One region of the Serratia sp. C2(1) genome, then DNA from elsewhere that is predicted to be linked to it. Evidence: predicted binding sites of a transcription regulator. Region 1 holds the regulator's gene; each other region holds the start of a gene.
What was found. The regulator PurR, encoded in region 1, represses purine synthesis genes. The targets are predictions, from matches to a motif close to CANGCAAACGTTTGCNTG.
Positions count from the first base shown of each region.

Region 2: the regulator PurR is predicted to act here: its motif matches at 3,220-3,237, upstream of V2S86_RS24345 (nucleobase:cation symporter-2 family protein).
Region 3: the regulator PurR is predicted to act here: its motif matches at 4,752-4,769, upstream of serA (phosphoglycerate dehydrogenase).

Region 1 is NZ_JAZFBA010000001.1:1,870,721-1,878,394, reverse strand. Features, by position in the region: gene punC (purine nucleoside transporter PunC) at 1-1,192, opposite strand, end outside; gene punR (DNA-binding transcriptional activator PunR) at 1,316-2,278, shown strand; gene purR (HTH-type transcriptional repressor PurR) at 2,259-3,284, opposite strand; gene cydH (cytochrome bd-I oxidase subunit CydH) at 3,608-3,697, shown strand; gene V2S86_RS08690 (C40 family peptidase) at 3,913-4,731, opposite strand; gene V2S86_RS08685 (Grx4 family monothiol glutaredoxin) at 5,146-5,490, shown strand; gene rnt (ribonuclease T) at 5,562-6,242, opposite strand; gene gloA (lactoylglutathione lyase) at 6,322-6,729, opposite strand; gene idi (isopentenyl-diphosphate Delta-isomerase) at 7,053-7,592, shown strand.
Region 2 is NZ_JAZFBA010000007.1:97,606-105,279, forward strand. Features, by position in the region: gene recG (ATP-dependent DNA helicase RecG) at 1-1,780, shown strand, start outside; gene gltS (sodium/glutamate symporter) at 1,838-3,049, opposite strand; gene V2S86_RS24345 (nucleobase:cation symporter-2 family protein) at 3,291-4,691, shown strand; gene V2S86_RS24350 (AsmA family protein) at 4,823-6,484, shown strand; gene fabY (fatty acid biosynthesis protein FabY) at 6,523-7,470, opposite strand; gene dtd (D-aminoacyl-tRNA deacylase) at 7,494-7,674, opposite strand, start outside.
Region 3 is NZ_JAZFBA010000004.1:137,079-144,752, reverse strand. Features, by position in the region: gene pepP (Xaa-Pro aminopeptidase) at 1-1,238, opposite strand, end outside; gene V2S86_RS20435 (YecA/YgfB family protein) at 1,299-1,877, opposite strand; gene zapA (cell division protein ZapA) at 2,197-2,526, shown strand; RNA gene ssrS (6S RNA) at 2,568-2,750, shown strand; gene V2S86_RS20420 (5-formyltetrahydrofolate cyclo-ligase) at 2,778-3,386, shown strand; gene serA (phosphoglycerate dehydrogenase) at 3,431-4,669, opposite strand; gene rpiA (ribose-5-phosphate isomerase RpiA) at 4,996-5,652, opposite strand; gene V2S86_RS20405 (LysR family transcriptional regulator ArgP) at 5,857-6,750, shown strand; gene V2S86_RS20400 (oxidative stress defense protein) at 6,801-7,532, opposite strand; gene argO (arginine exporter ArgO) at 7,643-7,674, opposite strand, start outside.

The DNA of each region.
Region 1 (7,674 bases):
CATGTTCCTGTTGCACCCCCTGTGCATCGTCAATCACTTTTCCTCGTTGCAACATATAGCCCAACGCGGCTAAGACGACCGTTGAAACCATCACCGTTACCGTCGCCAACAGCGGTTGGGCTATAAAGGCCGAAACCAATAGGCTGGCGACAAAGCACAAACCCAACTGCAATGTATTTTGCAGGGCTGCGGCTTTGCCTGTGCCTTCAGGGAAGGGCATCAACGCATTCGCCACTACGATCGGGTAGCAGGCTCCGTTGACTAGCGCCATCAGACAGAATGGAATCAACAATGTGGTCAGCGTAGGTTCGGTCATTGTTGCCACCAGATATAACGCCACCATGCTGATGCCATAACCTACCAGCAGCCACGGCAGCAGGGTGTTGCCATTAATGCGATTTAACGCCGTACGGCAACCGTAACCGCCTAACAAGAATGCCAGCGTCTGTGGGACATAGCTCAGGCCAATATCATTGGGGCTGTAACCCATATCGCCAAGAATAAACGGCGAGCCGGTCAGCCAGGCAAAAAAACCGGCAGAGCAGGCGGCAAAGATGGTGACGTTCCCGCTGAATACCGGCGATTTCAGCAGTTGGAAGAAGCTCAGGGTGCTTTTGGGCTGGGCAGATGGCGCGCTTTTGGCGCTTTCCTTCAGCAACAGCGTCGGTAGCAGCAAAATGACGGTGATACCCAGTAGAACGGCGAAAATTGCCCGCCATCCCAGGTGGTTCAGCAACCAGGCGCCTACCAAGGGTGCCAGCGCAGGTGAAAGTGCGACCAGCGGCATAATGGTGGCGAATACGCGATTGGCCTTGCCTTCACGGTAGCGGTCAATGACCAACGCCTGCCAGGTGACGGCGGCTGAGCACACACCGATTGCCTGAATAAAGCGCAATGACCACAACTGGACGGCATTCTGCACCCACAGCATGCCGAGGCAGCCCAGGGCAAACAACGCCAGGCCAATCAGCAGCACGGGTTTACGGCCCAAATTATCGGAGAGCGGCCCCCAGAGCAGTTGAGCAAAGGCAAAACCGGCCAGGAAAATGCTCAGGCTGGCGCTGATTGCGCCGGCGGAAATTTGCAGATCTTGCTGCATGACGCCAAAAGCGGGCAGATACATGTCGGTGGCCAGGTAACCCAGCATGCTCAGGCCGGCAAGATAGAACATAAAACCAAAGGAATTTCGCATGGTATTTCTCATTAATATTTTATTGTCGCAGGTTTTTAGCGCCGGCAAGTGTATCCGGCTGGATCTCTGCTTGTGAAACGGTAATATTTGCGAAGTGCTGTTAAAAAAATTGAAGGCAAAACCATGTGGTCTGAATATTCTCTTGATGTAGTGGACGCGGTCGCTCGCACCGGCAGCTTCAGTGCGGCGGCGCAGGAACTGCACCGGGTGCCTTCGGCAGTGAGCTATACCGTGCGGCAACTGGAGCAATGGTTGGCGGTGCCGCTATTTGAGCGGCGTCATCGTGATGTAGAACTGACACCGGCCGGCGTGCTGTTTATTCAGGAGGCGCGTGGTGTCATCAAAAAAATGCTCGACACTCGCAGGCAGTGCCAGCAGGTGGCCAATGGTTGGCGCGGCCAATTGAAAATTGCGGTGGATATCATCGTCAAGCCGCAGCGCAGCCGCCGGCTGGTATTGGATTTTTATCGTCATTTCCCCGATGTTGAGTTGCTGATCCAGCCGGAAGTATTTAACGGCGTGTGGGATGCGTTGGTGGACGGCCGCGCCGATATGGCGATCGGCGCTACGCGAGCGGTGCCTGTCGGCGGCGGTTTTGCCTTTCGTGACATGGGCGATATGCGCTGGTTGTGTGTCGCCGGCCCGCAGCATCCATTGGCGGCGTTGGATGGCCTGCTGAACGATGATCAGCTCCGGCCTTTCCCTTCCCTGTGTCTGGAGGATACCTCGCGCAATCTGCCCAAACGGGTTACCTGGACGCTGGATAACCAGCGGCGGTTGGTGGTGCCGGATTGGGCATCTGCGGTGGATTGCTTGTGCGCCGGTTTGTGCGTCGGCATGATGCCTGCGCATCAGGTGCTGCCGTTGGTGCAGCGCGGTGAGTTGGTGGCGCTGCAACTGCAACAGCCATTTCCCGCCAGCCCCTGCTGCCTGACCTGGCAGCAGAATACCCCATCGCCGGCGATGGCCTGGCTGCTGGACTACCTGGGGGACAGTGAAACCTTGAATCAGGAATGGCTGAGCGAAGTGACGCCGGAAACCGCCCAGGCTCCCGGCGACGGTGTGACTAGCGGCGGTAATCGATGAAGGGGCCGTCGGCGACCGAGCGGCGTTCAACCAGCTTAGGATGCACTTCAATGACCTGCGACTCTTCACGCTTGCTGATGATGCGATCCAGCAGCATGGTGAACGCCATCTCGCCCAAACGCTCTTTGGGCTGATGGATCGTCGTCAGCGCCGGGGTGAAATAGCGCGCGTTGCGCACGTTATCGTAGCCGATAACTGAAATATCCTGCGGTACGCGCAGCCCCAGCTCATCGGCGGCGCAGATAGCGCCCATCGCCATAATGTCGCCGCCGCAGAATACCGCCGTTGGACGTTGTTTCTGCGACAATATCTGATGCATGGCCTTGTAGCCGGATTCCGGTTCGAAGTCGCCCTGAACAATCCACTCGTCGCGCACCTCGATATTGGCTTCTTCCATGGCTTTCAAAAAGCCCTGATGGCGGCCGCCGCCGGTATTGCGCGCCAATTGGCCCGGAATGGCGCCAATATCGCGGTGCCCGCGCTCGATCAGATAGCGGCCGGCCAGATAACCGCCTTCGAAGGCGTTGTCGATAATGGTATCGGTAAAATCGCCGCGTGCTGCGCCCCAGTCCATGACCACCATCGGGATGTTACGGTAATCTTCCAGCATCCCCAGCAATTGATCCGGGTATTCAGAGCACATCACCAGCAGGCCATCGACGCGTTTTTGCGCCAGCATCGCCAGATAAGCGCGTTGCTTGTCCAGGTTGTTGTGCGAATTGCACAGGATCAGCGTATAGCCTTTGCTGTAGCAGCTGTTTTCCACCGCCTCGATCACTTCGGCGAAATAGGGCGCTTCGCTGGAGGTGGCCAGCAGACCAATAGATTTGGTGTGATTGACCTTCAGGCTGCGCGCCACGGCGCTGGGAGAATAGTGCAGCTCTTTGATCGCGGCCCCAACGGCCGCTTTGGTCTCTTCGGCGACGAAACGAGTCTTATTGATGACGTGCGAAACGGTGGTGGTGGAAACGCCAGCGCGTTTGGCCACATCTTTAATCGTTGCCATGTAAAGAATGACTCCTGAGCTCACATGTTGCAGCATGTAAGTGTGATGTTAATCGTTTGCCTGCGTAGATCCTTCTTCCAAATAAGCGAAACTGAGTTTTTAGTGTGTTGAAGTCGTCAGCGCTTGGTCAGGAGGGGCATTTTGCCGGTACGCAGTTGTGAACTGCGAATTTTGTCCCATATTGAGCCAAAGTGGAAGAGGTAATCAGTATTATAAACCGGGAAATGATAACAAGATTTTATTGCCTAACTGTGGGAAAATGGTTTGACGCATTAATTGTGTGCCTTTTATCCTTGGGAAAACCCGTCTGAAAAGGAGTTGTAATGGATACCGATCTGAAAATGTCACTGTTCACTACTGTGTGCGCGCTGGCCGTTATTATCGCTTTTAGCTTCACTGCGGCGTTGAACTGATCCCCGGTTGTAATACAGGCGCAGCCTGCTGCGCCTGTTCGCGTTTCCTGCCATTACGTCATATTTTTTCACAAGCACCCAACTACACCCATGCCTGGAAATTTTTCATGCGGTTGGCTAACGCGTTGTCAGAGCGCGGCGAAAGCACCGAAGGACAGAACGATTGCCGTAGCTTGCGTGGAGTGCGGCCGGGGGAGTACCAGCCGCGGGGGATATTATCGAATGGTTTTCGGCGTTACCACACGGCGTGCGCCAATGTAGTGGTTTTGCCAGTAGTCGTTGTCCAGTTGGCTGATACGGATTTCCTCGCCCGTACGCGGTGACTGAATGAATTTGCCGTTGCCCAGATAGACGCCGACATGATCGGCCACGCCGCGGTTGTTGATGCGGAAGAACACCAGGTCACCGCTTTCCAGCTCGTTTTTCTTGATCGGCGCTGCGTCGCGCAGGTGATACATCTCGTTGGCGGTGCGCGGCATCTTGATTTTCACGACGTCTTTATAGGCGTAATAAATCAGGCCGCTGCAGTCGAAACCGGTTCTTGGCGAAGTCCCGCCCCAGCGATAAGGTTTGCCCATTTGATCCATCAGCTTGGCCATGGCGGTTTGCTTGGCGTGCTGATAGCGCTTTTTGTGCGCCGGGCTGAGTTTCAGTGGCTTATCGTCACGTACCAATTTGGCGGTGGCCATACCGGCTTCCCGATGGCGGCCATAGCCTTTTTTGTAGCCCTTTTTAGGTGGGGTTACTTTGATTTTGGCTATTTTCTGGGTTGAGTGTTTCGATTTGGCGCTAACGATCTTTTTAGCGGTTTTTTCTGTTTTGGCTTTGGAAACCTTGGTAGTTTTTTGCGGTGCAGTAACTTTCACTTTTTTGCTGGTCTTTGCCGCTTTCTTTTTCTTGCGGTCATCCGGCCGAGCTTCATTAACGTGGCTCTTGCGCTGCTCGGCGGCAACACGTGCCTGTGGCGCAGCGTGCGCCAGATTTAAGAATAGCTGTGTAAACAACAGCACAAAAAGCGTAAGAATTAAACGCATGTCGACGTTACCAACCTTGGCCCCGGAACAGATATCGAAAGAATGACAGTATTCCCCAATTTCGCCATATAAAACAGCGAAGAACTCATAAATGATAATCCATATTGTGAGAAAACGTTAACGGCTTTTTTTTTGCTGAAAAATCAATCCATTGATGTATAAAAAATCACCTTTTGCCGCTGGCGGAATTATTAAAGGGCACTGAACGGCGGAAAAATATATTAGTGAAATGGTCGGATTAAAAATGTTATTCTGAGCGTATGTTTTAACCGGAATGGCCTTGCCGGTGAGACGCGATTGGCAACGGGGGAATGCCCTTGCAAAAGATGGCGTTTTCTTGCGACTGTTCCAGCCGCTACAATAGCCAGTGTGATGCATGTTGTAGCCATGAGATGTGGCTTGAGGAAGCAATAAATGACGACGATTGAAAAAATTCAACAGCAGATCGGTGAAAACCCTATTCTGCTGTACATGAAAGGTTCACCGAAACTGCCAAACTGCGGTTTCTCTGCGCAAGCGGTACAGGCGCTGTCTGCCTGTGGCGAACGCTTTGCCTACGTTGATATTCTGCAGAACCCGGATATCCGTTCCGAGTTGCCGAAATATGCCAACTGGCCGACTTTCCCGCAGTTGTGGGTAGACGGTGAGCTGGTCGGCGGCTGCGATATCATTATTGAAATGTATCAGCGCGGCGAACTGCAGCAGCTGATCAAAGAAACGGCAGAGAAGTATAAAGAGCAAGAAGACCAGCAGCCATAACGGCCCGGGTTTATTGCAAGAAGAGATCGGGCGGCGCCAGTGCAAACTGGGCCGCCCGATTTATTTGTAGCTTAGTCGATATTACCGATGGCCAGCGGCCATCCGCCAAGGCGTTTCCAGCGGTTAACCAGCTCGCAGAACAGTTGAGCGGTTTGTTCGGTGTCATACAGGGCCGAATGCGCCTGGGTGCTGTCGAACGGAATATCGGCGGCAATACAGGCTTTGGCCAATACGGTTTGCCCCAACACCAGCCCGCTCAGCGCTGCGGTGTCAAAGGTGGCGAACGGGTGGAAAGGGTTGCGCTTCAGGCTTGCGCGCTCTGCTGCGGCCATCAGAAAGCTGTGATCAAAGTTGGCGTTGTGCGCCACGATAATGGCCCGGTTACAGCCGCGATCCTTGATGCCTTTACGCACCGCTTTAAAAATGGTGTGCAATGCATCGTATTCACTGACTGCGCCGCGCAGCGGGTTATGCGGATCGATACCGTTGAATGCCAGCGCTTCGGGTTGCAGGTTGGCGCCTTCAAAAGGCTCAACGTGAAAGTGCAGGGTTTCATCCTGCTGCAACCAGCCTTCTTCGTCCATTTTTAGCGTAACGGCGGCAATCTCCAGCAGCGCGTCGGTTTTGGCATTAAATCCGGCGGTTTCTATATCTATCACTACGGGATAAAACCCACGAAAACGACCACTCAGGGCGTTAAGATCACTTTTTTCGGCCATCAGTTTCTTATCTTCATCGAATACAGCGCGCATTATGGCAAATTTTACGCCCGGTTGCAGGCGGTTATCGCAGGCATAACAAGAAGGGCGCCGAAAGCGCCCCTTATCGTTCTCAGTGGCCGAGACCCTGACCGGCATGTTTGTTCTCGATCAGTTCGATCTTGTAGCCGTCCGGATCTTCGACAAAGGCGATAATCGTGGTGCCGCCTTTGACCGGACCTGCTTCACGGCTCACTTTACCGCCGGCGTTACGAATGCTGTCGCAGGTGGCAGCCACATCGTCGACGCCCAACGCCAGATGGCCGAACGCGGTGCCCATCTCGTAGCTGTCGGTGCCCCAGTTATAGGTCAGCTCAATCACTGCGCCTTCGCTTTCATCGGTATAACCGACAAAGGCCAACGAGTATTTGTATTCAGGGTTCTCGCTGGTGCGCAGCAGGCGCATGCCTAATACCTTGGTATAGAAGTCGATGGAGCGTTGCAGGTCACCGACGCGGATCATGGTATGGAGTAAGCGCATAATTCCTCTGATTGGGTGTGCCGTCATCAACGGCGAATGGATTGAAGCCAATCCAGTATAGCGTTGCCGTATAAGGGATTTCAATGTATCGACGCGGCTAAGGTATGAGGATAATGGTGACATTGTCACTGTTGCATCGACTATGCTGATGATAAACGCACAGTCTGCTGTCGTTAGAATCAGGGAAATAAGTACTATAACCACCTCAAGGGAGTGCGTGGCCTGAAAGCAAGTCAGGGTTGAATCGCGTCAATTGATAAATTTGGGTCTGGTTAGATTTCTTATCGGTACGAAGTTATCGCCCTTGCCGAAGGAGGCCATTAATGGATGAAATGCTGATTCTGGTTGATGCCGATGATAATTCCATCGGTTCGCAAACAAAAACGCGGATACATCAGCAGGGGCTGTTGCATCGGGCGTTTTCAATTTTTATCTTCGATAGCCTGGGCCGTTTACTGCTGCAACAGCGAGCTTTCAGTAAATATCATTCGGGTGGGTTATGGACCAACAGCTGCTGTGGCCACCCGCGTTGGGGAGAGGCGACGGCAGCAGCGGCGCAGCGTCGGTTGCAGGAGGAGATGGGGTTCAGCAGCGAGTTGCAGCAGGTCTCCAGCTTCATTTATCGGTCAGAGGTGCCGGGCGACTTAATTGAACACGAGTTCGATCATATTTATGTGGGATTATTTGATGGACAACCTCAGGGGGATCCTGCAGAAGCCCATAGCTGGCTGTGGATGGATATTCAGCAATTAACGGATGAGATAAAACGGAACCCAGATAGCTTTACCGTTTGGTTTCGGGAAATAATGAATACTGTCGATGCCGATGAGATCGCGCGTTGGGCGAGGTTGGTGACCCATTAGTTTCACTCGCATTGTTCGACAGATAGCTATCCTTACCCGCTTCAGCGGCTTTGCCGATAAACAGCAAAAGCCCGCCGGCATT
Region 2 (7,674 bases), on a different contig from region 1:
GGCGATGAAAAACAGCCTGGCCGCAGGCCGGCGCGTAACCGCTTACGGTGAGATCAAACGCGGCAACCACGGCGCAGAAATCATCCACCCGGAATACCGCATTCAGGGGGAAAGCAGCGAGGTTGAGCTACAGGAATCGCTGACGCCGGTCTATCCGACCACCGAAGGCATCAGGCAGGCCACGCTGCGCAAGCTAACCGATCAGGCGCTGGAGCTGCTGGACACCTGCGCCATCGCCGAGCTGCTGCCACCAGAACTCAGTAGCGGGCTGATGAGCCTGCCGCAGGCGCTGCACACCCTGCACCGCCCACCGCCGGATATCCAGTTGGGAGATTTGGAGCAGGGTAAGCATCCGGCGCAAAAACGCCTGATCCTGGAAGAACTGCTGGCGCATAACCTCAGCATGTTGGCGGTGCGCGCCGGCGCGCAGAGTTATCAGGCGCTGCCGCTGATGCCGGATGATCGACTGAAAAAACGGTTTCTTGCCGAATTGCCATTCTCGCCGACCGGCGCGCAAGATCGCGTGGTAGCCGATATCGAAGCCGATATGCAAAAAGGCTTCCCGATGATGCGGCTGGTGCAAGGTGATGTCGGCTCAGGCAAAACGCTGGTGGCGGCGCTGGCGGCGCTACGCGCCATCGCCCACGGCAAACAGGTGGCCTTGATGGCGCCCACCGAACTGCTGGCCGAACAACACGCCAATAACTTCCGCCAGTGGTTTGAACCGCTGGGGCTTGAAGTCGGCTGGCTGGCCGGCAAGCAAAAAGGCAAGGCACGCATTGCTCAGCAGGAAGCGATCGCCAGCGGAAAAGTGTCGATGGTGGTCGGTACGCACGCCATCTTCCAGGAACAGGTACAGTTTTCCGGGCTGGCGCTAGTAATCATCGACGAACAGCACCGGTTTGGCGTGCACCAACGGCTGGCTCTGTGGGAAAAGGGCGAGGAGCAAGGCTTCCATGCTCATCAGTTGATCATGACCGCCACGCCAATCCCACGCACGCTGGCAATGACCGCCTATGCCGATCTCGATACATCGGTGATCGACGAGCTGCCGCCAGGCAGGACGCCGGTCACCACCGTCGCCATTCCAGACACCCGGCGCGCCGATATTATTCAGCGGGTGAAAAGCGCCTGTATGGAAGAAGGCCGGCAGGCGTACTGGGTCTGTACGCTGATCGAGGAATCGGAGCTGCTGGAAGCGCAGGCGGCGGAGGCTACCTGGGAAGAGTTGAAAACTGCGCTGCCCGAGCTGAAAGTCGCGCTGGTTCACGGCCGCATGAAGGCGCAGGAAAAACAGGCGGTAATGCAGGCCTTTAAACAGGGTGAGTTACAGCTGTTGGTGGCAACCACAGTGATCGAAGTAGGCGTCGACGTACCGAACGCCAGCCTGATGATCATCGAAAACCCGGAACGGCTTGGGTTGGCGCAACTGCATCAGTTGCGCGGCCGCGTGGGCCGTGGCGCCGTGGCGTCACATTGCGTGCTGTTGTACAAAACCCCGCTGAGCAAAACGGCGCAGAAACGTCTGCAGGTGCTGCGCGACAGCAACGACGGTTTTGTGATTGCCCAGCGCGATCTGGAAATCAGAGGCCCAGGCGAGCTGCTCGGCACGCGCCAGACTGGCAGTGCGGAATTCAAGGTGGCCGATTTGCTGCGCGACCAGGCGATGATACCGGAAGTGCAACGCGTCGCCCGCCATATTCATCAGCAGTACCCGGAACATGCCCGCGCTCTGATTGAACGCTGGCTGCCGGAGAAAGCGCGCTACTCCAACGCCTGATCTTCTGCCAGAGACAAGGGCGCCAATGGCGCCCTTGCTTTATATATTGAACGTTATTCAGCCCACCGCCGGGAACACCGGCAACAACAGATACAGCTTAATCACGATCGCGTTGGCGATATCGATAAAGAACGCCCCCACCATCGGCACCACCAGAAACGCCAGATGCGATGGACCGAAGCGATCGGTAATCGCCTGCATATTGGCGATCGCCGTAGGCGTAGCGCCCATGCCAAAACCACAGTGGCCCGCCGCCAGTACCGCCGCATCGTAGTTTTTGCCCATCACCCGGTAAGTGACGAAAATCGCATACAGCGCCATCACCAGCGTCTGCACCGCCAGAATCGCCAACATCGGCAGCGCCAGCGACGCCAGTTCCCACAGGCGCAAGCTCATCAGCGCCATCGCCAGGAACAGCGACAGGCTGACGTTCCCCAGCACCGATACCGCCCGCTCGAACACGGTGTAAAAACCGCTGAACGCCAGCGTATTGCTGAGGATCACCCCGACAAACAGCACGCAGACAAAGTTTGGCAGTTCAAACACCGTGCCATTCAACAGGCCGGCAATAAACTGCCCCAGGCTCAAGCAGATGGCGATCATCGCGATAGTTTCTATCATCACCAACGAGGTAATCAGCCGGCCGCTCTCCGGCTTTTCAAAACCGCTCGGTTGCACGCTATCTTCCGGTGTGCCTTCCGGCGTGGAGGAGTGTTTCACCAGGTAACGCGCCACCGGGCCGCCGATCAGGCCGCCCAGCACCAGACCGAAAGTCGCGCAGGCCATCGCGACTTCAGTGGCGTTTTCAAACCCATAACGTTCGATGAACAGCTTGCTCCAGGCTGCGCCGGTACCATGACCACCGGATAACGTAATTGAACCGGCGATCAGGCCCATCAGCGGATCCAGACCCAGTATTTTCGCCATGCCGATGCCGATGGCGTTCTGCACCACCAACAGGCCCAGCACCACAAACAGGAACACCATTAGCGCTTTGCCGCCCGCGCGCAATCGCGCCAGGTTGGCGTTCAGGCCGATGGTGGCAAAAAAGGCCAGCATCAACGGGTCTTTCAGCGACATATCGAAGCTGATTTCCCAGTTAGCAAACTTTTTCAAGGCTAACAACAGGAGCGCCACCAGCAAACCACCGGCGACAGGTGCGGGAATAGTGTATTTTCGCAACAGCGGAATGCTTCTGACGCATTTGCCCCCAAGGAGCAAAACCAGCGTTGCCGCGACTAACGTGCCATAAGTATCGAGATGAAACATCCAGGTACTCCCTGTAACGGAAAAGATCCAATAAGAAATAATAAGTTATAGAAAACCGCTTAGTTTTTAAAACTTGATGAATGCGGGATTAGAAGTAAAAAACGCTGATAAAACAAGAAAAAATGAACGAAAATGCGACATGCGCGTTGATGCCCCTGACGTAACACCAGGGCGCAACCGTTTGCTTTTGCGGGGTGGATCATTAAAATGCCTGCTTTGCCGTTTCTGGAAATGCCACATCATGACCATGCCATCCACCGAGCTTGATGCAGTGCAAAAAGCCGCCGTCACTCCCCACGCCAGCGAACTGATTTATCGCCTGGAAGACCGCCCGCCGCTGCCGCAAACGCTGTTTGCCGCCGGTCAGCATCTGTTGGCGATGTTTGTGGCGGTGATCACCCCGGCCCTGTTGATCTGTCAGGCGCTCGGTCTGCCGGCACAGGATACTCAGCACATTATCAGCATGTCGCTGTTTGCCTCCGGCCTGGCCTCCATTCTGCAAATTAAAACCTGGGGACCTGTCGGTTCGGGCCTGCTGTCGATTCAGGGCACCAGTTTTAACTTTGTTTCGCCTCTGATTATGGGCGGGCTGGCGCTGAAAAACGGCGGTGCCGACGTCCCCACCATGATGGCTGCACTGTTCGGCACGCTGATGGTCGCCTCCTGTACCGAAATCCTCCTGTCGCGCGTGCTCCACCTGGCGCGGCGTATCATCACCCCGCTGGTCTCCGGCATTGTGGTGATGATTATCGGTTTGTCGCTGATTCAGGTCGGGCTGACCTCCATCGGCGGCGGTTATGCCGCGATGAACGGGGGCAGCTTCGGCGCGCCGAAAAATCTGCTGCTGGCCGGTGCGGTGCTGGCGGTGATTATTCTGCTTAATCGCCAGCGCAATCCGTACTTGCGCGTCGCCTCGCTGGTGATCGCCATGGCGGTCGGCTACCTGCTGGCCTGGGCGATGGACATGCTGCCGGCAAGCCAGCCGGCTCCGCAAACGGCGGCTGTCACCCTTCCGATCCCGCTGTATTACGGCCTGGGCTTTGACTGGAGCCTGCTGCTGCCGCTGATGCTGATCTTTATGGTCACCTCGCTGGAAACCATCGGCGACATCACCGCCACCTCAGACGTGTCGGAACAGCCGGTCAGCGGCCCGCTGTATATGAAGCGCCTGAAGGGCGGCGTGCTGGCCAACGGTCTGAACTCGATGCTGTCGGCGGTGTTCAACACCTTCCCCAACTCCTGTTTTGGTCAGAACAACGGCGTGATCCAACTGACCGGGGTTGCCAGCCGTTACGTCGGCTTTGTGGTGGCGCTGATGCTGATCGCGCTGGGTTTGTTCCCGGCAGTGGCCAATTTCGTGCAACATATTCCTGAGCCGGTGCTTGGCGGCGCTACCCTGGTGATGTTCGGCACCATCGCCGCCTCCGGCGTGCGTATCGTGTCACGCGAAAGGCTGAACCGCCGCGCGATCATGATCATGGCGCTGTCGCTGGCCGTCGGCATGGGCGTTTCCCAGCAACCGCTTATCTTGCAGTTCGCGCCCGACTGGCTGAAAACACTGCTCTCTTCAGGCATTGCCGCCGGCGGCATCACCGCCATCGTGCTCAACCTGGTGTTCCCGCACGAACACGAGAAGCCATAATCCGCCGCGCTGCCTGCCACACACGGCCGCTTGCGGCCGTTTTTTATTGCCTATCAGACCATTGCACTTGAGATGCCCGGCCAATTGCGGCATAAACAGGGTATCTTTTTTGACCGACGCGGATGTAAACGATGAAATTTATCGGAAAACTGTTGCTGACGTTGCTGCTGCTGGTAGTGCTTGCCATTGTGCTGTTGTACGTTGTGGGGCAAACCGGCTGGGCAGCGGGCTGGTTAAGTCGTTGGATCAGCGATAACAGCGAATACCGCCTGTCGGTGGCAAAAATCTCGCACTCATGGAATCAGCCGGGCCAAATCAGCCTGGAAGACGTCCAACTGGCCAAAAATAATCAGCCGCAGGCGTTGATCGCCAAACGGGTAGATCTCGGCCTGAGCCTGCGCCAAATCACCGAACCGCGCTATTTTCACAGCGTAACCCTGCGCGACGGCATGCTTACCGTTCAGCCGCAAGCCGCGACATTGCCGGTGCAGGCCGATGTGTTGCAGTTGAGCAATATGGCGCTGCAATCCAACGATGAAACCTGGCAGCTCAACGCGCAGCAGGTCAATGCCGGCATTACGCCCTGGCAACCCAAGGCCGGGCATCTGCTGGGAGAAAATAATCAGTTCCAGTTCAGCGCCGGCTCGATAACGCTGAATGGCATCCCGGCTTCACAGGTGCTGGTACAGGGTGAACTTAAACAGAACCAGTTGAAGCTCAACAACTTCGGTGCCGATCTGGCGCAGGGTGACCTGACCGGGGTAGCCAGCCGCGCCGCCGACGGCAGCTGGCAGGTGGAACGCCTGCGGCTGAGTGGCGTACGCATGCAAACCCCGCTGACGCTGGCTGAGTTTTGGCAACGCTTTACGGCCCTGCCGCCGGTCACTCTCAAACGTTTTGATCTGATCGACGCGCGGCTGGAAGGCAAAGAATGGGCGTTCAACGATCTCGATCTGTCGTTGCAAAACGTGACCTTCCAACAAGGCGACTGGAGCAGTGAGGACGGATCGCTGAACTTCAACGCCAGCGATCTGATCAACGGCGGTTTCCACCTGATCGATCCGATCATGAATATGCGGCTTTCACCGGCGGGTATCGCCATTCAACAGTTCACCAGCCGTTGGGAAGGCGGGCTGCTGCGTACCTCCGGCAGTTGGCTACGCGCCAACAACCGCCTGCAACTGGACGAAGTGGCCGTCGCCGCACTCGAGTACACCTTGCCGCAAGACTGGCGCGCCTTGTGGCTGCAACCGCTGCCGCACTGGTTGGCGGAGGTGTACATCAACAAACTGACCACCAATCGCAACCTGATCATCGACATCAATCCGAACTTCCCGTTCCAGATCACTGCGCTGGACGGCTACGGCGGCAATCTGCTGTTGGCGCGCGACCACCAGTGGGGTATTTGGTCCGGCACGCTGAACCTGAATGGCAGCGAAGCCACCTTCAACAAGATTGACGTTCGGCGCCCATCGCTGGCGCTAAACGCTAATGACGGGCAGATCAACGTCACCGAGCTAAGCGCCTTTATGCCAAAAGGACTACTGGAAGCCAAAGCCACAGTCGAACAGCTGCCGGGCAAACCGTTTACGCTGTCGTTGAACGGCCGCTCGGTGCCGGTGAATACCTTGCAGCAATGGGGGTGGCAGTCGGTTCCGCTGGAAGGTGACGGAAATCTGCAGCTGCAGTTGAAAGGGTTGCTGAACAGCGATGGGCCGTTTAAATCTTCACTTAAGGGCGAACTGCAGGCCACCGCCGGCGATGGTCGGACGGTCAACCAACAGTTACCCTAGGCTTTCACGCCCTCTTCCCGGGGAAGAGGGCCGATGACTCAGCTTTCTATCGCCTCGGAACCGCCCTGATCCAGGGGCGCGTCCGACTCGGCCGGCAGCACCATATAAGTGCCTTCAAATACCGCGCCTTTATCGTCGTCACCGAACAAATGCACCTCAGCCTGCACGCGTGCACGGCGGCCCCGCGCCAAACGAGCCAGATCGCCGCTCAGCGAGCTGAGATCCGCCACCGCCCGCGGTCTGCCGGTGATCGGTTTGCTGTAGCGGATATGCGCATCTGCCAGAATAATGGTGCCGCCCAGATGGCGCTCACGCAGCAATAGCCAGATAAGCCCCCAGGCGGTCAGCGTGGCCAGAGAGAACAGGCTGCCGGCAAACAGCGTATGATGCGGGTTCTGATTGCCAATCTCCGGCATGGTGGTGACGAAACGCTGGCCGGTATACTGGCTGATGCGCACCCCCATTTTCTCGCTGAGCGGGATATGATCGTACCAAGCCTGCTGCAGTTGGCCGCACCAGTCGGGGCGATGCAAAATATCGTCCAGCGTCGCCACCGGTTTAATCATCAGGAAGTGGCGGATCGGGGTGGTTTGCGGCGCGGTGATCTCGCCCTGATTGACGAAGCCAAGCTTGGCAAAGAACGCCACCGCATCCTCACGGGCGCTACATACCACCCGCTTTACCCCTTCCTGGCGTGCCACGGATTCCAGCGTCATCGCCACCAGCGTGCCGAGACCTTTGTCCTGCACCGTAGGGTCTACCGCCATAAAGCGGATCGCCGCTTCGTTGTCGGCATTGATATACAGCCGCCCGATAGCGACAATTTTACCGCCCTCATCCACCACCATCTGATGGTGCGCCATGGCGTCGTAGGCATCCTTTTCCGAACCCACCGGTTGGTGCAATGGCTTGCGCAGCATTTCCCAACGAAACTGGTAATAATCCTTCAGCTCTTGTTCTGTTACGGGTACTCGTAGGTGATACATAGACGCCTTCTCTCTCAAAATGCTTAGACTTGAAGCCAAAACGTCACCGGCCCGTCGTTCACCAACGCCACTTGCATGTCGGCGGCGAACTCGCCGGTCTGGGTTTCTATGCCGCGTTCGCGGCACTGACCAACAAAATATCGATACAACCGATCGGCTTCCTGCGGTGCTGCACCGCGTGAGAAACTTGGGCGCATGCCTTTT
Region 3 (7,674 bases), on a different contig from region 1:
TCGGCGGTGATCACAATGTCGTCTTCAATGCGAATGCCGATACCGCGATATTGTTCCGGCACGTCGGCGTCCGGTGCAATGTACAAACCCGGTTCGACGGTCAGCACCATGCCCGGCTCCAGTTCGCGATCGCGAGCCGGCGTGACGTAATTGCCGACGTCGTGCACGTCCAGCCCCAGCCAGTGGCCCAGCCCGTGCATGTAGAACTGGCGGTGCGCCTGTTCTGCAATCAGTTGCTCCACGTCGCCTTTCAGGACGCCCAGCTCCACCAACCCGGTAATCATGATGCGCACGACTTCGTCGTTCGCCTCACGGATGCTGGCACCGGGTTTTAACAGCGCCAGAGCCCGCAGCAGCGATTTCAGCACGATGTCGTACAGGGCACGTTGCGGTTTGCTGAATTTACCGTTCACCGGGAAGGTACGGGTGATGTCGCCGGCATAGCCTCTATACTCGCAACCTGCGTCGATCAGCACCAGATCGCCATCGCGCAACTCGCTTTCGTTTTCTGTGTAGTGCAGGATGCAGGCGTTTTCGCCGCCACCGACGATGGTATTGTAGGACGGGTAACGGGCGCCAAGGCGGGTAAACTCATGCAGGATTTCCGCCTCAAGCTGATACTCGAACATCCCGGGGCGACATTTTTCCATCGCGCGGGTATGAGCCAGCGCGCTGATCTCACCGGCACGACGCATCACTGCCAGTTCTTCCGCGGATTTGATCAGGCGCATCTCGTGCAGCCAAGGACGCCAGTCGATGACGGTCGCCGGCGCTTGCAGGTTCTGACGGAAGCCTTTGCGCAGCTTGTCCAGCGCCGAGAACAGGATCTGATCGGCATAGGCGTATTCGCCCTGCGCGTGATAAACCACATCCAGGCCATTGAGCAGCAGGTGCAATTGGTCATTTATTTCATCGAACGGCAGCGCGCGATCCACTCCGAGCTTCGCCGGTGCGGCATCCTGGCCCAGGCGACGACCAAACCAGATTTCCGCCGTCAGATCGCGCACCCGGTTGAACAATACGCTGTGGTTATGCGTTTCGTCGCTCTTCACCAGAATCAACACAGCTTCCGGCTCGTTGAAACCGGTCAAATACCAGAAATCGCTGTTCTGACGGTAGGGATATTCAGTATCTGCACTGCGCGTCGCTTCCGGCGCAGAGAAAATAATTGCCGCGCTGGCCGGAGCCATTTTCGCCAACAGCGCCTGACGGCGGTTGTTGAATTCCTGCTGAGTCATCACCTTCTCCTGAAATCAATCTGCCTGTGCTCACGGCCTTTACGGGCGTGGTATCGGGGTTTAGTGCAAGGTCGGTTTGGCATTCTCCGGCGCCGTCGGCTTGTGGCGGGTAAATTCGGTATGGCACAAAATAGCCGCCACCCGCACATACTCCACCACTTCTTCCAGAGAGTGTTCCAGCTCTTCCTGATCTTCGTCTTCGTCGTAACCCAGTTGGGCGATATTGCGCAGATCGTCGATCGCCTCACCCACTTCGTCTTTCACCTGAGCCAGCTTCGGTTGCATCATCCCCAGCCCGAGCAGGAAATGGTTCACCCACCCGGCCAGCGCGTCGGCGCGTTCGAAGACGGTTACCGTTTCGCCTTCCGGCATCATCAGTTGAAACATGAAGTCGTCGTCTTCCAGCGTTTCACGCGTAATTTCATAAAGTTGCTGGAGCGGCAGACTCAATGCCTGCGGAAAGGCCACGCCTTCGTTAGTCAGATCGTAGACCAGCGTTTGCCAGCCGGCGTCGCGGCTGCCACCGCACAACAGGCCGCTGATCAAGCCGTGCATTTCTGCTGCAGTCAACGCCACCGCTTGCTGGTTGAGAGCAACGGTCAAAGATTGGTAACTTGGAAATGTATTCTGTATAGACATGCGCATTCGTCATCGTTGGCAGGATAAGTTCGTGTTATGCTACCACCAAGGTCCATCGCTGTACCAGATAAGCGCGACACCTCAGTGGCTAGTTATAATCGTGATGCGCCAGAGATCACACAGTGCCGGCAGGGAGCAAAATGACGCTAAATACGCATTTTGAAACCCTTTTTTGACTGGTAATGTCTGTCGCGGTAGATTACAACCAGGTACTGAAAAAGGGGTTGTATCTTGGTACCGAGGTATATATAGTGGCGCCCGCTTTGGTGGCCCGGTAAGGGTAACTGGGGCTGGCGCGAAATTTAGGCAGGAAGGTGGCATGTCTGCACAACCGGTAGATATTCAAATTTTTGGCCGCTCGTTAAGAGTCAATTGCCCGCCAGAACAACAAGATGCGTTGAACATGGCGGCGGACGATCTTAACCAACGGTTGCAAGATCTTAAAGTTCGCACTAGAGTCTCAAATACTGAGCAACTGGTTTTTATCGCGGCATTGAACGTATGTCACGAACTTGCTCAAGAACGGTTGAAAACCCGTGATTATGCGTCCAATATGGAACAACGCATTCGTATGCTGCAACAGACCATTGAACAGGCTTTGCTTGAACAGGGTCGCATCTCTGAACGTCAGGATGCACAATTCGAATAACTTAAATTGCTGAAATCCAAGGTTTCGGCAATGAGTAAAAAATTTCTCTGAGATGTTCGCCAGCGGGCCAGTCCCCTGAGCCGATATTTAGTACCAACAGAATGTGATGATCCGCGATCGGTGTGCATGCTCGGCCCGCCGAGAAGCCTTAAGATTGCGACAGCACGTTCACCTTGAACCATGGGTTCAAGGGTTACAGCCTGCGACGGCATCTCGGAGATTCCCCTTCCTCAGCGGTATGTGTGCTGACTATGTCTTTTCAATCCCAATATGCCCAACAGCGGCAAAATATCCGCAATCAAATCCGTCAGCGCCGTCGCGCCTTAACACCAGAACAACAACATGATTTTGCCTTGCAGATGGCTGAGCGTATCGCTGCCCACCCGCGTATTCTGGCGGCGCAAACCGTTGCGGTCTTCCTGTCGTTTGACGGCGAATTGGATACCGGTCCTCTGATCGAACGGCTATGGCGGCAGGGCTTGCGGGTTTATCTGCCGGTTCTGCACCCGTTCAGCGCCGGCAATCTGCTGTTCCTGCGCTATGCCCCGGATACGCCATTGGTGAGCAACCGCTTCAATATTCTTGAGCCACGGCTCGACGTGCGCAACGTATTACCCGTCGATGAACTCGATGTGGTGCTGACGCCATTGGTCGCTTTCGACAGCGCAGGCCAGCGTTTGGGGATGGGCGGCGGTTTCTACGATCGCACTCTGCAGAATTGGCAGCATGCCGGCCCCTACCCTATAGGGTTGGCGCATGACTGTCAGCAGGTGGACAAGATCCCAACGGAGCATTGGGATATCCCATTACCGGAGATTGTCACCCCATCGCAAAATTGGGCATGGCAAATACCGGAATAGAAAAAGGCCGGATAAATCCGGCCTTTTCGTTAACGCGCGGACACTCAGAACAGCAAGCGGGCGCGAATGGTGCCGGCAATTGCCTTCATGCGCTGCAGTGCGGCATCGGCACGTTCGGTTTCCGCTTCGATATCGATAACCACGTAGCCGATTTCCGGACCGGTTTGCAGGTACTGCGCGGCGATGTTCACCCCTTCTTCAGCGAAGATCTGGTTAATCTGCGTCAGTATGCCAGGGCGATTCTCGTGAATGTGCAACAGGCGGCTGGCATTAGGGCCATGCGCCGGCAGCGACACTTCCGGGAAGTTAACCGCCGACAGGGTCGAACCGTTGTCGGAGTATTTCGCCAGCTTACCCGCCACTTCGTCACCGATGTTCTCCTGCGCTTCCTGAGTGGAGCCGCCGATGTGCGGAGTCAGGATCACGTTGTCGAACTCGCACAGCGGTGAGTTGAACGGCTCGCTGTTGGTCGCAGGCTCTTCCGGGAAGACGTCGATCGCCGCGCCGGCCAAATGTTTGCTGGCCAGCACGTTGCACAGCGCAGGGATATCCACCACGGTGCCGCGCGAGGCGTTGATCAGAATCGAACCCGGCTTCATCAGCGCCAGCTCTTCTGCACCCATCATGTTCTTGGTCGACGGGGTTTCAGGTACGTGCAGCGTCACCACGTCGCTCATATTGAGCAAATCGGACAGGTGCCGAACCTGCTGGGCATTCCCCAACGGCAGCTTGTTCTCGATATCGTAGAAAAACACTTTCATGCCCAGGCCTTCGGCCAGGATACCCAACTGGGTGCCGATATGGCCGTAGCCGATAATCCCCAGCTTCTTGCCGCGCGCTTCGAACGAGCCGACGGCCAGTTTCTGCCACTCGCCACGGTGTGCCTTGGCGTTGGCGGACGGAATGCCGCGCAGCATCAGCAACAGCTCGCCCAGAACCATTTCGGCCACGGATCGGGTATTGGAGAAAGGCGCGTTAAACACCGGAATGCCGCGTTTGGTCGCCGCTTTCAGATCAACCTGGTTAGTGCCGATACAGAAACAACCCACCGCCACCAGTTTTTCTGCGGCAGCGAAAACCTCTTCGGACAGATGCGTACGCGATCGAATGCCGACGAAGTGAGCATCGCGGATGGATGCCTTAAGCGCTTCGGTGTCTAACGCACCTTTATGATATTCAATGTTGGTATACCCGGCGGCAAGCAGATTATCTACCGTGCTCTGATGAACCCCTTCCACCAACAGGAATTTAATCCTGTCTTTCTCCAATGATACTTTTGCCATTTACCCGACCCTATATTCAGACTTCAGAAGCGGCTGTCATAAAACAGCACCTCTCCAACATAACAAAAATAACGCGGGCGGCAATACAAACGATTGCCTGCCCGTCAGTACAAGGCTCAGCGTTACTGGTGGTTTCTGGTAGAAAATGCCAAAGGGAAAGAAATAGACAGAAGCTTTGTGGAGCCAAGACTCACAATGTGACATATGTCACCAAATTTGGCGCTTTTAATAAAAGATATTTTAGCCAGTGAATTATGCGGTCCGGTGGGATCCAAGACCGCATTCAAGATGAAGGCGCACTACACGCGCCTCCGCAGGCAGCGGATTTATTCAACCACCTTCACGCCGTCAGGCGTACCGACCAGCGCCACATCCGCGCCACGGTTGGCGAACAGACCTACGGTCACCACCCCGGCGATGCCGTTGATTTTGTTTTCCAGCGCAATGGCGTCGACGATGCTCAGGTTATGCACATCCAGGATCACGTTGCCGTTGTCCGTCAGCACGTTCTGGCGGTATTCCGGCAGGCCGCCCAACTTCACCAACTCACGCGCCACGTAAGATCGCGCCATCGGGATCACCTCCACCGGCAGTGGGAATTTGCCCAGCACCTCTACCTGCTTGGTAGCGTCGACGATGCAGATAAACTTGCGTGCGATGGCGGCAATGATTTTTTCACGCGTCAGCGCTGCACCGCCGCCTTTGATCATCTGCATCTGGCGGTTGATCTCATCCGCGCCGTCGACGTAAATATCCAGCGAATCCACCTCGTTGCTGTCGAACACATGAATGCCCAGGCTTTTCAGCTTGGCGGTAGAGGCGTCGGAGCTGGACACCGCTCCTTCGATCTGGTGCTTGATAGAGCCAAGCGCGTCAATAAAGTGGGCGGCGGTCGAGCCGGTGCCTACCCCAACGATGGTACCCGGGGTAACGTAATCCAGCGCTGCCCAGCCAACCGCTTTTTTCAGTTCATCCTGCGTCATGATATGTCCATTGCCTCTGTACGAAAACCTGTGCGTATTATAGGGTAAATCGCTATTTTTCACTCCGGCAGGATCACACTTCTTCACCCTAAGCCGCATTTTTAGGCGCGCCGCAGCAAGATAGCCCCGTGATTTTTCCACCTGTAAAACACCAGAAATGTGGCATAGTGCCAGTATCAATCTAATTTAAGGGATATCTTTCCGATGAAACGCCCAGACTATCGAACGCTGCAAGCGCTGGACGCGGTGATCCGTGAGCGCGGCTTCGAACGCGCCGCACAGAAACTTTGCATCACCCAATCGGCGGTATCCCAGCGCATTAAACAGTTGGAAAACCTGTTCGGCCAACCGCTGCTGGTGCGCACCGTGCCGCCGCGCCCGACCGAGCAGGGCCAGAAATTGCTGGCCCTGTTGCACCAGGTGGAACTGCTGGAAGAAGAGTGGTTGGGTAACGACACCGGCGCCGATACGCCGCTGCTGCTGTCGCTGGCGGTCAACGCCGACAGTCTGGCTACCTGGCTGCTGCCGGCACTGAAACCGGTGCTGACCGATTCCCCTATCCGCCTGAACCTGCAGGTGGAAGACGAAACACGTACCCAGGAAAGGCTGCGCCGCGGTGAAGTGGTAGGTGCGGTGAGTATCCAGCCGCAACCGCTGCCAAGCTGTCTGGTGGATCAACTGGGCGCACTGGATTATCTGTTCGTCGCCTCGAAAGGCTTTGCCGAGCGCTATTTCCCGAACGGCGTCACACGTTCTGCGCTGCTGAAAGCGCCTGCGGTGGCGTTCGATCATCTCGACGATATGCACCAGGCTTTCCTGCAACAGAACTTTGATCTGTCGCCGGGCAGCGTGCCCTGCCACATCGTGAACTCGTCGGAAGCCTTCGTGCAACTGGCACGCCAGGGCACCACCTGCTGTATGATCCCGCACCTGCAAATTGAGAAAGAGCTGGAGTCGGGCGAGCTGATCGATCTGACGCCGGGCCTGTTCCAACGCCGCATGCTGTTCTGGCACCGCTTCGCGCCGGAGAGCCGCATGATGCGCAAAGTGACCGACGCCCTGCTGGAGCATGGCCGCCAGGTTTTGCGCCAGGATTAAATGGAAAAGGTTCGCCGTGGCGAACCTTTTTTACTGCAACAAGCCTGCCGTTACTGAGCGGCGTTGCGCTGCAACTCGAACACCACGTCCACCTGATCGTCAAAGTGAATGCTTTGCTGTTCGTAGGTTTGCGCCGCATCGGTTTCCGCCGCCGCACCCGCCGATTTATACATGCGCGCTACCGGCATCGGTTGGTAGTTGGCTACATGGTAACGGATGCTGAAGACCGGCCCCAGCTTGGCGTTAAAGCCTTTCGCCAACGAAGCGGCCTGCTGGGTGGCGTTCTCAATGGCTTTCTGGCGCGCCTGCTCACGGTAAACATCCGGCTTCGCCACGCCCAGTTCAACGGCACGGATCTCGTTCAGGCCGGATTTCAATGCGCCGTCCAGCAGCTCGTTCAGTTTATCCAGTTGGCGTAAGGTCACCTGCACCTGACGTACCGCACGGTAGCCTTTCAATACCGACTCGCCGGTTTTCAGGTAATCATATTCCGGCTGGGTGCGCAGGTTGGCGGCGCTGATGTCTTTCTTCTCGATATTGTTTTTCTGCAGGAAATCGAAATATTGCGCCACGCGCTCATCGACCTGCTTCTTCGCCTGCCCGGCGTCTTTGGAAGAAACGCTGACTTCGATCGCCAGCGTGGCGATATCTGGGGTAGCGTCCACGCTCGAAGTGCCCGAGGTGACCACATGCGGCCCTTCCGGCAACTCCGCCGCCTGCAGCGCCAGAGGTAACGTCCCTAATCCAACCATTGCGGCCATAGCCAATGCTTTAAGCTTCACAGTGTCTCCTTGATGACAGGCTGTAACTGATTACCGGCCTGACAGCCGGTTCCTTGGCATAAAACGTAGCATATCGCGCGGGTTTTTAAATTCGGATTAGTGACAAATTCTTATAAATTTGCCCCCTGCCAGGCCAGTTGCC